DNA from 2 places in the Acidaminococcus sp. HCP3S3_G9_1 genome. Region 2 is predicted to be linked to the other one. Evidence: riboswitches for the same ligand, from Rfam matches in the RefSeq annotation. Region 2 holds a riboswitch; the other holds the start of a gene.
What was found. Region 2 has a riboswitch for S-adenosylmethionine ahead of metK (methionine adenosyltransferase). Riboswitches for the same ligand answer to the same signal wherever they lie in the genome.

Region 1 (7,975 bases), on a different contig from region 2:
ACATTTCCGCTCCTGCCAAGAACGCCAAGGAAGCCGTCCAGTGGCTGTACTTCGGCTACCTGGCTGCAGTAAAGACCCAGAACGGGGCTGCCATGAGCGTGGGCCGCATCTCCACCTTCCTGGATATCTACATCAGCCGTGATCTGGCCGAAGGGACCCTCACCGAAGAGGCGGCCCAGGAACTGATCGACCACCTGACCCTGAAATTCCGCATGGTGAAATTCGCCCGGATCCCCTCCTACAACCAGCTGTTCTCCGGCGACCCGGTATGGGCCACCCTGGAAATGGCCGGCATCGGCATGGACGGCCGGCACATGGTCACCCGGAACGACTACCGGTTCCTCCACACCCTGGAAAACATGGGGCCTTCTCCGGAACCCAACCTGACGGTGCTGTATTCTTCCGCACTGCCGGACAACTTCAAGAAATACGCCGCCCACATTTCCATCACCACTTCTTCCATCCAGTACGAAAACGACGATGTGATGAAGCCGGTATGGGGCGATGACTACAGCATCTGCTGCTGCGTATCCGCCACCCAGACCGGGAAGGAAATGCAGTTCTTCGGGGCACGGGCCAACCTGGGCAAATGTCTGCTGTACGCCATCAACGGGGGCAAGGATGAAAAATTCCTGACCAAAGATGGCAAACACATGCAGGTAGGTCCGGAATATGCACCCATCACCTCCGACGTGCTGGACTACGGCGAAGTGATGCACAAATTCGACCTGATGATGGACTGGCTGGCCGGGCTGTACGTGAACATCCTGAACCTGATCCAGTACATGCATGACAAATACTACTATGAAGCGGCAGAAATGGCCCTCATCGACACCGATGTGCGCCGGACTTTTGCCACCGGCATCGCAGGCTTCTCCCATGTGGTGGATTCCCTGTGCGCCATCAAATACGCCAAAGTTTCCACGGTCCGGGATGAATCCGGCCTGGTGGTGGACTACAAGATCGAAGGGGACTTCCCCAAATACGGCAACGATGATCCCCGGGCGGATGAAATCGCTGTATGGCTGCTGAAGACCTTCATGACCAAGCTGCGGAAACACCACACCTACCGGAATTCCGAAGCCACCACTTCCATCCTGACCATCACTTCCAACGTGGTGTACGGCGGCGCCACCGGTGCCCTGCCTGACGGACGGAAAGCCTACACCCCGTTCGCTCCCGGTGCCAACCCGGCCTACGGCGCAGAACAGAACGGCCTCCTGGCTTCCCTGAACTCTGTGGCCAAGCTGCCGTACGAATATGCTCTGGACGGGATCTCCAACACCCAGACCATCGCTCCGGAAACCCTGGGCCACAATGAAGAAGAACAGAAAGCCACCCTGGTACGGGTGATGGACGGCTACTTCGACCAGGGAGCCCACCACCTGAACGTGAACGTGTTCGGCGTGGACAAGCTGATCGACTGCATGGAACATCCGGAAAAACCGGAATACGCCAACTTCACCATCCGGGTATCCGGCTACGCGGTGAAATTCATCGACCTGACCAGAGAACAGCAGATGGACGTAATCGCCCGCCGCGCTCATCAGAAGATGTAATGTTTTAGTAAGAAGGGGCTGTTGCATGAGCAACAGCCCCTTAGTCGGAAGTCCGAAGTCTGAAGTCGGAAGCCTCTGGACAGGATCCGTCTGGCTGGACGGATCCTTTTGATTCTGCAAAACCAGAATCGCAATCAATCTGAGAGATCAACTCGTCCAAAGGTTCTACACATTCAAAAAATTTGCCTGCAAATTTAACATTCGGCTCCAGACTCCAGACTTCAGACTCCAGACTTGAGCCGGTTACCTGCAACTGTTCCTGATCAGGTTACAAAAAGTCCTTGACTTTCCTAGTGAAGTAGTGTAGAATCAGAACCATCAAAATCACATACCTTCATCGAGAGCAGCAGAGGGATTTGGCCCTATGAAGCTGCGGCAACCCCCGGAAGGGAAGGTGCCAATTCCAACAGGGATTCCCTGGCAGATGAAAAGCGAGCTCAGTCATCGAAAACACCATCTGCCCAGCAGGTGGTGTTTTTCTTTGTGTGGCTTTCGGGAAGGCGAAAAAGGAGAGATGTTCATGAAACTGAAGAAATGGATTGCAGCAGCCGTATCCGTCCTGGCCCTGGCCAGCCTGGTCAGCGGCTGCGGCAGCGACAAAAAGGCGGCCGCCCCGGCGGAAAAGAAGACCATCACTGTAGGGATCACCCCCGGGTATTCCGAACAGGTCATGGAAGTGGTAAAGAAGGAAGCGGAAAAACAGGGGCTGAAGGTGGAAATCAAGACCTTCTCCGACTATGTGACTCCGGACCAGGCTCTGGCCCAGAAGGACATCGACCTGAACTCCTTCCAGCATGAACCCTTCCTGCTGGCCTTCAACAAAAAGAACGGCACCAAACTGGTGAGCATCGGCAAGACCTACCTGGCTCCCCTGCGGCTGTATTCCACCAAGATCAAAAACGTGGCGGACATCAAGGACGGGGACAAGATCGCCATCCCCAACGATCCTTCCAACGGAGGACGGGCCATCCTGATGCTGAGCAAACTGGGCCTCCTGAAAGTGAACCCGGATGTGAAGCCCACGGAACTGACCGTCAATGACATCACCGAAAACCCGAAACACCTGCAGATCGTGGAACTGGAAGCTGCCCAGCTGCCCCGGAGCCTGGATGACACTGCCGCTTCCATCATCAACGCCGGGTATGCCAACTCCGCCGGTCTGTCCACGGACCTGGCCATTGCCAAGGAAGACAATACCAGCCCCTATGTGAACATCATTGCCGCCCGGGAAGAAGACAAGGACAACCCCACCTACAAGAAATTCGTCCAGATCTTCCAGAGCCAGCCGGTGAAGGACTACATCCTGGAAAACTGCAAAGGCAACCTGGAACCGGCCTGGTAATTGGGAAAGAAGGGAACGGCAATGAAGCTTACGGAAGAAGAACAGAAATACGCCGCCCATCTCCAGCGGTTCATCCAGTGCGCCACCGTGTCCAACGCCAATGTGGACAAGGTGGACTGGAGCCAGTTTGAAAAACTCCATGAGGCCTTCCGGGAATTCTATCCCCACATCTATCGCCTGATGGAGCTGGATGAAGTGGGCCAGGCAGGCCTCCAGTTCCACCTGAAGGGCACTGGCAGCGCAAAGAAGCCCCTTCTGCTCATGGCCCATCAGGACGTGGTGGAAGTAGGGGACCGGGGCCAGTGGAAATTCGATCCCTTTGGAGGCGAAATCATCGACGGCTGTATCTGCGGCCGGGGTACCACCGACTGCAAGCACCAGCTGCTGGCGGAAATGGAAGCGGTGGAAGCCCTGCTGGCAGAAGGCTGGCGGCCGTCTTACGACCTGTACCTGTCCCTGGGCTACAGTGAGGAAGTGTACCTGGAAAACGATGTGGACGGGGCGGAAAAGCTCACCCGGCACCTGGAAGAGAAGGGGGTCCGGCTGGGCACCGTAGTGGACGAAGGGGGCGGCCTGTTCCCGGTGGGGGACAAGCTGGAAGCCAAGATCGGAGTGGCGGAAAAATCCCCGGTGAACTTCGAGATCTACGCCACCTCTCCCGGAGGCCATTCCAGCCGTCCCGGGAAAGGGACAGCCCTGGGGACCCTGGCCAAAGCCATTGTGGCCATCGAATCCCATCCTTTCCCTTACCGGTTCACTCCCCTGACCCTGGCCCATCTCCAGAAAAGCGCCAAACTCCAGGATGCCGGCCGCCAGGCCATCTATGAAGACCCGGAAGGCCACTGGCAGGAACTGTGCCAGTTGGCCCAGGAAGATCCGGCTCTGGATGCCCTGCTCCACACCACCATCGCCTTCACCATGGCCGAAGCCAGCAAGCAGCCCAATGTGCTGCCCAGCCGGGCGGCGGCCCAGATGAGCGTCCGGGTGCTCCAGGGGGATACGGTGGAATCCTGCGAAAATTACTTCCGCCAGTTCCTGCCGGAAGGGGTGGAAATCCGCCATGTGTCCGGCAAGGACCCGCTGCCCGCTTCCGATCCCCAGAGTTACGGGATCCAGGTGGCGGAAAAAGTCCTGAAGGACCAGTACGGGGAAAAAGTGGACGTGGTGCCCTTCCTGATGCTGGGAGGCACCGACAGCCACTATTACAAGCGGATCGCCGACAATGTGATGCTGTTCTCCGGGTATCTCCGGGACAGCCGCTGGGGCGCCGCCCACCAGGTGAACGAAAAGATCCCCGCTGATGCCCTGAAGGCCAGTGTGGACTTTTTCAAGGAATTTTTACGGTCTTACTGATATGGAACTGACGTACCAGGTGGATCGGGACCATGCCGGATGCTGCGTCCGCCAGGCAGCCCGGGGTCCCATGCACCTTTCGGAAAAACTCTGGCGGAAAATCAAATGGAACGGCACCATTACCGTGAACGGATCCCCGGTTTCCAGTCCTTCTCACAGGCTGGAGGCCGGGGACCGGCTTGTTTTCCAATGGGAAGAAACGGCGGCGGTGATCCCGGTCCATCTGCCTCTTGCCATTTTGTACGAGGATGAGGACCTGCTGGCGGTGGACAAGCCTGCCGGCATGCTGATCCACCCCACCTGGTCCGGGGCCCGGGATACCCTGGTCCAGGCGGTGGGAGGGTATTTCCGCCAGTCGGGGCAGAAATGCGGCATCCACCCGTTGTACCGGCTGGACCGGGACACCACGGGCCTCCTGCTGGTAGCCAAATCCGCTTTTGCCAAACACGCCCTCACCCGCAGCCACCAGGAAATCTACCGGGAATACCTGGCGGTGTGTGAAGGGGATCTGGCAGAACCCCGGGGCCGGATCCATCTTCCCATCGGCCGGGTGGCAGAAGGGGTGGACCGGTGGATGGTCCGGGAAGACGGACGGCCGGCGGTGACCGATTATGAGATCCTGGCTGGCGGAGGGGACCATACGGTGCTGAAGATCCATCTCCTTACCGGAAGGACCCATCAGATCCGGGTCCATTTCGCCCACAAGGGGCACCCTCTGGTGGGGGACCCGGTGTACGGCACAAGGGACCCAAGGATTGCCCGCCAGGCCCTCCACGCCTGGACCGTCCGTTTCCGCCACCCCAGGACAGGAGAAGAAGTGTTCCTCACGGCCCCGGTGCCGGAGGATATGAAGGGGCTGCTGGGGGAGAAAAGCAGTGCAGAGTGAAGAGCAGGAAGGCAAACGATAAACGATAAATCCGCAGGATTGCCTGAAAGGGCGCTCTGACCACTCTCCTAAAATATGATATAATCAAGTAAGAACACCGCAAGGGAGATGGATACGGATGAGACGACAGAAAGGGCAGGACATCATTGAATATGCACTGATGCTGGCAATCATCGTCGGTATCGGCGGATGGATATACAACGCCGGTGTCAATGGCGGCCTGGCCGGGTCCATCAATTCTGTATTCAACAACGCCAGCGCTCTCTTGGACGAATCTTCCAAGGAAAAACTCCCGGCCGCGTCCACAGCGAAAGATATCATCGAACGGCTCCGGCAGGGACGGTACGACGGCCTGGCGGATGTGCTCCAGGGGAAACCTTCCAGCACCCTGGTGATTGCCTCGGACAGTGCCGCAGGACAGGAGCTGGCCCGGCAACTGAACATCCAGACCAAAGAAGGGGACGGCTGGTTCGCCAGGGTCCAAACCGATGGGGTAACGGTGTTTTCCTATTACTCCGCAGAGGCAAACAAGGGGATGACCTTCAGTCAGCTGGCAGCAGATTACCAAAAGAATACCAAAACGTATTATGATGCATCTACAGGGGAAAATAAAGCTACGGTAAGGATCACGGAAGGGCTGTTCAACAGCCAGGGGAAAAGTGCCGCGGGTGCAGGGAAGACCGTCTTTGAAAATGTCCCGGGCTACGTGGGACCTTCTCCCAGCGGCAGTGGGTTCATCATCGATCCTACGCGTACCAAAAAATTGAAATAGAAACGGCCGTTTGCGTCAACTTCTTGAACAAACCATGACAAAACCTGCACCTGTGTTGACAGGGCAGGTTTTTTGCTATAAATAAAAAGGTACAGCACATATGCAGGAGGCTTGACAGAATTGAAAACTATGGACCGGCCAAAGCCAATCCCTTCCGGGAAACCCATGGCGGTCTGGTTTCTGCCGCGGCTCCGGAACCGGCTGTCAAGCCAACGGGAGCAGCGGCTTCAGCCGGGAAAACCGTGGAGCTGACGGAATTGAAAAATACCGGCACAAAGGCCATACGGGATCCTTTGGCCGGGGCGGACCCCAAGATCCTGGAAAAGTTCTGCCTGGTAAAGGGCGGAACCTACAAAAAAGTGACCGCCTGCCTCCAGGGGCTGGACAAAAGCGCCACGGGCCTTGACCCGGCGGCTTCCTTCGTCCAGTGACCAGTGACAAGAGACCAGTGACCGGGGGTGTGAATTTTTTCACACCCCCTTCGTATTTTATTTCACCGCTTCCGCAAATTCTCTTCCGTACTTCCGGCACAGCTCCTGGCTGGCCTGGTCCGGGGCCCACTGGCACCGGAGCCCTTCGTTGACCAACTGGAACCCGGCACCGCCCAGCAGTTCCGTGATCTGTTTCACCGCTTCTCCGCTCCAGCCGTAGCTGCCGAAAGCAGCGGCCTTTTTGTTCTTGAACTTCAGGCCCCGGATCATTTCCATAATGCCCCCGATGGAATACAGGAACCCGTAATTGATGGTGGGGGACCCTACCAGAATGGCCTTGGATTTGAACACTTCCGTCACGATGTCGTTTTTGTCATCCACCGCAGAGTTGTAGATCTTCACCTTCAGGGTAGGGTCCGCTTCCATCAGGCCTTCGGCGATGCATTCCGCCATCCGCCGGGTGGAATTCCACATGGTGTCGTAAATCAGGGTCACCTGGTTTTCCTGGTAATTCTGGGCCCATTCCTGGTAGGCCTTGACGATCTGCAGGGGATCATCCCGCCAGATCACCCCGTGGCTGGGGCAGATCATGCTTACCGGCACGCCCATCTTGAGGATCTCGGCAATCTTCCGGGTGACCATGGGGCTGTACAGGTTCAGGATGTTGGCGTAATACTTCATGGCTTCCCGGTACAGTTCCCCCTTGTCCACTGCATCATTGAACAAGGTTTCGCTGGCGTAGTGCTGGCCGAATCCGTCGTTGCTGAACAGGATGTTCTCCCCGGTCATGTAGGTGAACATGGTGTCCGGCCAGTGGAGCATGGGAGCTTCGATGAACACCAGCTGAGAGCCCCCCAGGTCCAGGGTGTCCCCGGTCTTCACGGTGACGAAATTCCAGTCCTGGTGGTACAGCCCCCGGAGAATGGCTTCCCCTTTCTGGGTGCAGTAGATGGGGGTGTGGGGAATCTCCCGCATCAGGGCCGGCAGGGCACCGCTGTGGTCGTTTTCGTTGTGGTTCATCACAATATAATCAATGGCCTTCAGGTCGATTTCCTGTTTCAGATTGGCCACGAATTCTTCATCAAAAGGCTTCCAGACCGTGTCCATCAGCACCGTCTTCTGATCTCCCCGGATCAGATAGGAATTGTAGGAGGAGCCTTTTTCCGTAGAATATTCATGGCCATGGAACTCCGTCAGTTCCCAGTCGATTTTCCCAACCCAGGTGACTTTATCCGTAATTTTCTTTCCCATATGAAACATCTCCTTTGGCAGCAGTCTGTTTTTCCATGGTTCAAGTATACATGGAATAACCGGGAAAATCCGTTGTCAGTACAACAAATAAGAGAGCAGCAACCCCCTCTGGTATCTCTGGCCCATATGGGGTACAATACAGATAATACTTGTCCATTTGCCCGTGTCCAATTTTCTGCAATTGAAAGGTGGTATTTCCATGAAAATCAAACGTGTTCTGGCCATCCATGACCTTTGTTCTTTTGGGCGCTGTTCCCTGACGGCGGCCATGCCTGTACTGTCCGCCATGGGACACCAGGTGTGCCCGTTTCCTACGGCTCTGTACAGCAACAACCTGACTTACGGGAAATTCGTTTCCCGGGATCTGACGGACCTGATGGC
Region 2 (7,975 bases):
GCCGGCCCATCTGAAGGCCTATGATGCGGACTGGTATCTGGCCAGCTGCAACGCCATGACCCGGGACGGGATCCTGGTGAACATCGACGGCAATGGCAACCGGGTCTCCGCCATTTCCTACGGGCCCCACCATGTATTGTTCCTGGTGAGCCTGAACAAGGTGTGTTCCAGCCTGGAAACAGCCCTGGACCGGGCGGAAAACACGGCGGCTGCGGTCTGTGCCCAGAAATTCGACATCCAGACACCTTGTAAGACCACCGGGTTCTGTTCCCACTGCAAGGCGCCGGAAACCCGCTGCTGCCAGATCCTGATCACCCGGTATGCCCGGCATCCGGAACGGGTCCATGTGATCCTGATCAACGATCAGCTGGGTTTCTGACCGGGAAGAAAAGGGAAAGGGAGTTGGCGGACCAACCCTTCCTTTCCCTTTTTTGTGGTATAATGGATTCACTTTGAAACCAGAAGGAGACCGTGATGTCTGATTATTTTATTTCTCAAGTATATCCTTCCGATAAACGGACCAATGCCCAGGTGGATGCCCTGCTGGAGCAGGAGGGAATCCGCCGGGATGCCAACCTGGACTATACCTGTGTGATGTTCGACAATGATTACCGGGCCATTGCCACCGGAAGCTGTTTCGGCAACACCCTCCGGTGCATGGCGGTGGACCATCACCACCAGGGGGAAGGGCTGATGAACGAGATTGTGTCCCATTTGGTCCAGTACCAGTATGAACGGGGAAATCTCCACCTTTTCCTGTATACCAAATGCAGTTCCGCCAAATTTTTCGGGGACCTGGGTTTTTATGAAATCGCCCGGATCGAAGACCAGATCGTCTTTATGGAAAACCGGAAGGAAGGTTTCTCCAGCTATCTGAACCAGCTGGCCCGGAGCCGGGTGGAAGCTCCCAAAGTGGCGGCCATTGTCATGAACGCCAACCCCTTTACCCTGGGGCATCAGTACCTGGTGGAAAAAGCGGCGGCAGAAAACGACCTGGTCCACCTGTTCATGGTCAGCGAGGACGCCAGCCTGTTCCCCTATGCCGTCCGGAAGAAGCTGATCCAGGAAGGGACACGGCACCTGGCCAATCTCCGGTACCATGACAGCGGTCCCTACATCATCAGCCAGGCCACCTTCCCCAGCTATTTCCAGAAGGATGCGGAAGCGGTGATCGCCAGCCATGCCAACCTGGATCTGGCCATTTTCGTGAAGATCGCCCGGAAACTGGGGATTACCGCCCGGTATGTGGGGGAAGAGCCCACCAGTGTGGTCACCGGCCTGTACAACCAGGTGATGGAAAAGCGGCTGCCGGAAGCGGGGATCCAGTGCGTGGTGGTGCCCCGTCGGGAAGAACAGGGCCAGGTGGTCAGTGCCTCCACAGTACGGAAGGCCATCCAGGAAGGAAACTGGGCGCTGGTACGGGAGCAGGTGCCTCCCACCACCTGGGACTTCCTCCAGAGCCAGGAAGCCCGGCCCATCCTGGACCGGATCCGGAAAGAGCAGGACGTGGTCCATTACTGAGGACCCGTCTTGTATTTTCCTACTGTATCTGTTATAATTACAAAGCAAAATCGAATACAGCTCATCAAGAGTGGCGGAGGGAATGGCCCTGTGAAGCCACAGCAACCATGGCCCTGGGCCAACGGTGCTAATTCCTGCAATGCGGTTTGTCGATTGTAAGATGAGAGTCCCATAGGTACTCTCATTTTGGGAGTATTTTTTTTTGTGTAAGGAGGAAATAATGAAGAAAGTATTTACGTCTGAATCTGTCACGGAAGGCCATCCTGACAAAATCGCCGATCAGATCTCTGATGCGGTGCTGGATGCCATCCTGGAACAGGACCCGGATGCCCGGGTTGCCTGCGAAACCCTGGTGGCCACCGGCCAGATCCATATTGTGGGGGAAATTTCCACCAGCTGCTATGTGGACATTGCCAAGATTGCCCGGCAGACGGTGATCGACATTGGCTACGACCGGGCCAAATATGGTTTTGACGGAGCCACCTGCGGGGTGCTGATCTCCATCGATGAACAGTCCCCGGACATTGCCCAGGGGGTGGATGAATCCGATGAATCCAAACAGGGCGCCCAGGGAGAAGAAGAAAAAATCGGCGCCGGGGATCAGGGGATGATGTTCGGCTATGCCACCGATGAAACGCCTGAATACATGCCCCTGCCCATTTCCCTGGCCCACAAGCTGTCCCGCCGGCTGGCCCAGGTCCGGAAGGACGGCACCCTGCCTTATCTCCGTCCTGATGGGAAGACCCAGGTCTCCGTGGAATATGATGACGACAAACCGGTACGGGTGGACACCATTGTGGTTTCTGCCCAGCACAGCCCGGAAATCACCATGGAACAGCTGCGGAAGGACATCCTGGAACAGGTGATCCGGCCGGTGGTGCCGGCGGATCTGCTGGATGAAAAGACCATTTACCACATCAACCCCACCGGCCGGTTCGTCATCGGCGGGCCCCAGGGGGATTCCGGCCTCACCGGGCGGAAAATCATCGTGGATACCTACGGGGGCATGGCTCGTCACGGAGGCGGTGCCTTCTCCGGGAAGGATCCCACAAAAGTGGACCGGAGTGCTGCCTATGCGGCCCGGTATGTGGCCAAGAACGTGGTGGCTGCCGGCCTGGCCAGGAAATGCGAAATCCAGCTGGCCTATGCCATCGGGGTGGCCCGTCCGGTGTCCATCAGCGTGAACACCTTTGGCACCGCTGCCATTCCGGAAGAAAAGATCGTGGAACTGATTGAAAAGAACTTCTCCCTGACCCCGGCGGGTATTATCCGGAGCCTGGATCTGCGCCGGCCCATTTACCGCCAGACTGCTGCCTATGGCCATTTCGGCCGGACGGATGTGGATTTGCCCTGGGAACGGCTGGATAAAGTGGATGTGCTGAAAAAAGCACTGGAATAAGATGGAATACGCAAAGGTTGCCATCAATCTGCCTGCCAAAAACATTTTTCGGCAGTTCACCTACCATGTGCCCCAGGCCCTGGATTTCCTGGGCCAGGGCTGGCGGGTGGTGGTGCCTTTCGGCCAGCAGCTGCTGGAAGGTTTCATTGTGGAAGAGGACCGGAGCCCGGATCTGTCCCGGGAACTGAAGGACATTGCCGATGTGGTGGGGACGGAACCCTGGTTCGACAGTGAAATGCTGGCCACCGCCTACTGGCTGTCCCAGTACTACCTGTGCACCCTGGCGGAGGCCCTGCGGCTGTTCATCCCGGGCCGGAAAAGCCTGGCGGCAGTGGGGAAATACGTCCCAGTGCCTGAAGTGGCCGGGCTTACTCCTGAGGAACAGGAACTGTACGATTTCCTGACCCTGAAGGGTCCCCAGTCCCGGCGGGCCATCCGGAATCTCCCGGGAGGAGAGACGGCCCTGAAGGGACTGATCGCCCAAAAGGCGGTGGTCCTTTCCTACGATGTGAAATACAAACTGCGGGAAAAAACAGAGCGGACCTTTACAGCAACACCGGAAGGGTTGGCCGCACGGGAAAACGGAGAGGTCCGGGGCAAAAGCCAGCTGGCTGCCCTGGACTTTTTGCTGTCCGGGAACACCGCCAGCGCCGGGGAGCTGGAAGGAAAAGGCATCTCCTCCGCAGTGCTCCGGAACCTGGTCCAGAAAGGCTGGCTGCTGGAAGGCCGGCGGCGGGTCCTCCGGGACAGCTACCAGGGGCTGGAAGCCCGGAAGGAAACCCTGGAACTGACGGAAGAACAACAGGCGGCCATCCAGGCAGTGGACCGGGCCCGGGAAAACCGGGATCCCCGGACCTTCCTGCTCCAGGGGATCACCGGCAGCGGCAAGACGGAAGTCTATCTCCGGCTCACCGACAGGGCCCTCCGGGCAGGCCAGCAGGTAATGGTGCTGGTGCCGGAAATCGCCCTTACCGGACAGATCGTGAAACGGTTCAAGGCCTGGTTCGGCGCCGGTGTGGCGGTGGCCCACAGCCGGCTTTCCCCCAGCGAGCGGGGAGACGTGTGGAGCCGGATGCGGTCCGGCCAGGCCCGGGTGCTGATCGGGGTCCGGTCGGCGGTGTTCTGTCCCTTTGCAGACCTGGGACTGATCCTGATGGATGAAGAGCATGAAGGGACCTACAAGCAGGAGGAACGGCCCAGCTACCATGCCCGGCTGGTGGCCCAGTACCGGGCCCATTACCGGAAGGTGCCGGTGGTGCTGGGGTCCGCCACCCCGGACCTGGAGTCTTATTATCTGGCGGAACAGGGGGTCTACACCCGTCTCCGGCTTACCCACCGGGCCAAGACCGGCAGCCACCTGCCCCAGGTGTCCATTGTGGACATGCGGGAGGAACTCCGCCAGGGGAACCGGACGGTGCTGTCAGAAGCTCTGCGGAGGAAGCTGGAAGACGTGGTGAAGAACGGGGAGCAGGCCATTGTACTGCTGAACCGCCGGGGGTTTTCCACCTTTGTGCTGTGCCGGGACTGCGGGGAATCCCTCAGCTGTCCCAACTGTGCGGTGTCCCTGGTGTACCATGCCCGGGAGCAGCTGATGGAATGCCATTACTGCGGCCATACGGAACCGGTGCCCACCAAATGTCCCTACTGCGGCAGCCCCCGGATCCGGTTCTTCGGCACCGGCACGGAAAAGGCGGAACGGGAAATCCGGGACCTGTGCCCGGGGGTGCGGCCCCTGCGCATGGACCAGGATTCCACCAGCGGAAAGTTTGCCCATGAGCAGATCCTCCAGGCCTTCCGCCGGGGGGATTACAATGTGCTCCTGGGGACTCAGATGGTGGCCAAGGGCCATGATATCCCCAATGTGACCCTGGTGGGAGTCCTGAGTGCGGATTCCCAGCTGAACCTGCCGGATTTCCGCAGCGGAGAGCGCTGCTTTGCCCTGCTGACCCAGGCCGCCGGCCGGGCAGGACGGGGAGAGAAGCCGGGGCAGGTGATCTTCCAGGCCTATGATGCGGAAAATCCCATTCTCCAGATGGCCGCCCGGCAGGACTATGAAGGGTTTGCCGAAAGGGAGCTGGCCCAGCGGAAGGAACTGGGGTATCCGCCCTTTACCCGGATGCTGAAGGTCACCGTCCATCACAAAAGGGAAGAGGAGGCCCTGGCCACAGCCCAGAAACTGGTGAATGCCCTGGAAGCCTGGCAGCTGGAAACCGGCCATCCCCTGGAGATCCTGGGTCCCTTCCCGGCTATCGTGGCCAAAGTGAACCAGATCTACCGGATCAACGTGCTGCTGAAAAGCCCCCGGATGAAGCCGGTAAAAGATTGGCTCCGCCAGTCCGAATACAGGAATATGGCCAATGTGTATTTCGACGTGGATCCCATGAGTGTGGTGTAGGGCCGCGACCGGGGGTGTGAATTTTTTCACACCCCCCTTTTTTTTATCTCCTATGGTATAATAGAGAGTAAAAATTGCGATAGGAGTCGATGATATATGGCAATCTATGACATTGTAAAAGTGGGGGCGCCCATCCTTCGGGAAAAGGCGGTTCCTGTTACCAAATTCGATAAAAAACTGGGCCGGCTGCTGAAGGATATGGCGGAGACCATGTATGCGGCCAACGGCTGCGGACTGGCGGCCCCCCAGATCGGCCTCAGCAAACGGCTGGTGGTCATTGACGCCGGCGACGGGGCTGGCATCCGGGAATTCGTGAACCCGGTGCTTACGGACCCGGTGGGAGAAGCAGTGGATTCGGAAGGGTGCCTCAGCGTCCCCGACTACGAAGGGGAAGTGAAGCGGGCCGCCCAGATCACCGTCCATTTCCAGGACCGGAAAGGGGACCATTACCGGCTTACCGCCGACGGGCTCCTGGCCCGTGCCCTCCAGCACGAATGTGACCATCTGGAAGGGGTCCTGTTCATTGACAAGGCTATCAGCCTTTCTGCCAAACCGAGGGAAGGTCAAGAATGAAGATCGTATTTATGGGAACCCCGGAATTTGCCGCGGCCAGCCTGAAGGCCCTGGTGGAATCCGGACAGTATGAAATCGCAGCGGTGGTCACCCAGCCGGACCGTCCCAAAGGACGGGGCCACAAGGTGATGATGAGCGCCGTGAAGGAATATGCCCTGACCCGGGATCTGCCGGTGCTCCAGCCGGAACGGGTGAAGACTCCGGAATTCCAGGCAGAGATGGAAAAAATCTGTCCGGATCTGATCGTGGTGGCGGCTTTTGGCCAGTTCCTGCCCAAAGTCCTGCTGGATCTGCCCCAATACGGCTGCATCAACGTCCACGCTTCCCTGCTGCCCCGGTACCGGGGAGCAGCCCCCATCCATTACGCCATCCTGAAAGGGGAAAAGGAAGCGGGGGTCACCATTATGCAGATGGACGTGGGGATGGATACCGGCGCCATGCTCAGCAAGGTGGCGGTGCCGGTGGGACCGGAAATGACCCAGGGAGAACTCCATGACATCCTGAAGGAAAAAGGCGCACGGCTGCTGATGGACACCATTCCTCAGCTGGCGGCTGGGACCCTCCAGCCGGTACCTCAGCCGGAAGAAGAGGCCACCTATGCCTCTCTCATTACCCGGGACATGGAAAAGGCGGACTGGACCAAAACGGCGGAAGCCCTCCACAACCAGTTCCGGGCCTTTGACCCCTGGCCCGGTTCCTTTACCCTGCTGCCGGACGGGAAGCGGCTGAAGCTCTGGAAGAGCCGGATCTTCACGCCGGAAGGCACCCAGGGTGCTCCGGGCACCGTGCTCCAGGCGGACGGAAAGGGTTTCCGGGTAGCCTGCGGACAGGGTACCCTGGAGATCCTGGAATGTCAGCCGGAAGGAAAAAAAAGGATGCCGGCAGCCTCCTTTGTAAACGGGGGCCATGTGAAACAGGGAGACAGACTGGAATAGATTATGAACATGGGATTTCGGCCGAAGAAACGGCTTTTCATGGCACTGGCCTCTCTGGCGGTGCTGCTGGCGGCGGCAGCGGCTTATGGGCTATGGCAGCTGCTGGTGCCGGGACTGGCGCAGATCCATCCCTGGCTGCCCCAGGTGGTGGGCTGGATCGTCCTGGTGGTGATCCTGGCTCTTTTTTCCGGAGTGGTGGGCATCGTCCTGGCCATTTTGGGCTTTCCCACCATCCGGTTCTTTTATTTCTGGGCCTGGCACATCATCAACCTGCTCTATCCCCTGGCCCTGTTCCTGGGGAAACTTATGGGGATTTCCAAACGGCGGGTGGAGCAGTCCTTTATTGAAGTCAGCAACCATCTGGTCCGGAACCAGCATATCCGGGTCCCGGCCAACCGGCTGCTGATCCTGACACCTCACTGCATCCAGCTGGATACCTGCCCCTATAAGGTGACCCGGGACATCAGCAACTGCCACCAGTGCGGCCGCTGTGGAGTGGGCCAGCTGCTGGCCCTGTCCCAAAAGTACGGGGTCCATGTGGCCATTGCCACCGGAGGGACCCTGGCCCGGCAGGCGGTGAAGAAAGCCCGGCCCAAAGCCATCCTGGCGGTGGCCTGTGAACGGGATCTTACCAGCGGGATCCAGGACGTGTTCCCCCTGCCGGTAATCGGGGTGCTCAACGAGCGGCCCAACGGACCCTGCTTCAACACCCGGGCGGACATGGGGAAAATCGAAGAGGCCATACGGTCATTTATTCTGGAAGAGGACGAACAATGAGAAGAATCGGCAAGAATCCGCGGGAAGCGGCATTACAGATACTGGAACAAATCTTTCTCAAGGGAGCCTATGCAAACCTGGCTCTGGCTCAGGGGCTGCGTGGGGCTCCTTTGTCGCCCCTTGACCGGAGCCTGACCACGGAACTGGTCTATGGCACCGTAAAGACCATGGGGACCCTGGACTGGTATCTGTCAAAGGTGGTGAACCGGCCCCTGCGGAAGCTGGATCCCCTGGTGCTGGTGATTTTGCGGCTGGGAGCCTACCAGCTGCTGTACCTGGACCGGATCCCGGTTTCCGCCGCCTGCAACGAAAGTGTGAAACTGGCCAAGAAATGGGTCCATGAGGGAGCGGCAGGACTGGTGAACGGCGCTCTGC

Region 1: another riboswitch for S-adenosylmethionine. It lies ahead of ACTQY1_RS08685 (MetQ/NlpA family ABC transporter substrate-binding protein); the one in region 2 lies ahead of metK (methionine adenosyltransferase).

Annotation. Positions count from the first base shown of each region.
Region 1 is NZ_JBQKCH010000013.1:33,778-41,752, forward strand. It holds gene pflB (formate C-acetyltransferase) at 1-1,559, shown strand, start outside; SAM riboswitch class I at 1,891-1,990, shown strand; gene ACTQY1_RS08685 (MetQ/NlpA family ABC transporter substrate-binding protein) at 2,080-2,901, shown strand; gene ACTQY1_RS08690 (M20/M25/M40 family metallo-hydrolase) at 2,923-4,254, shown strand; gene ACTQY1_RS08695 (RluA family pseudouridine synthase) at 4,256-5,140, shown strand; gene ACTQY1_RS08700 (Flp family type IVb pilin) at 5,259-5,912, shown strand; gene ACTQY1_RS08705 (hypothetical protein) at 6,155-6,343, shown strand; gene ACTQY1_RS08710 (anaerobic nitric oxide reductase flavorubredoxin) at 6,401-7,594, opposite strand; gene ACTQY1_RS08715 (pyridoxamine kinase) at 7,794-7,975, shown strand, end outside.
Region 2 is NZ_JBQKCH010000001.1:13,641-21,615, reverse strand. It holds gene ACTQY1_RS00105 (lactate utilization protein) at 1-379, shown strand, start outside; gene citC ([citrate (pro-3S)-lyase] ligase) at 472-1,521, shown strand; SAM riboswitch class I at 1,580-1,688, shown strand; gene metK (methionine adenosyltransferase) at 1,742-2,920, shown strand; gene priA (primosomal protein N') at 2,922-5,315, shown strand; gene def (peptide deformylase) at 5,412-5,888, shown strand; gene fmt (methionyl-tRNA formyltransferase) at 5,885-6,823, shown strand; gene ACTQY1_RS00075 (DUF116 domain-containing protein) at 6,827-7,600, shown strand; gene rsmB (16S rRNA (cytosine(967)-C(5))-methyltransferase RsmB) at 7,597-7,975, shown strand, end outside.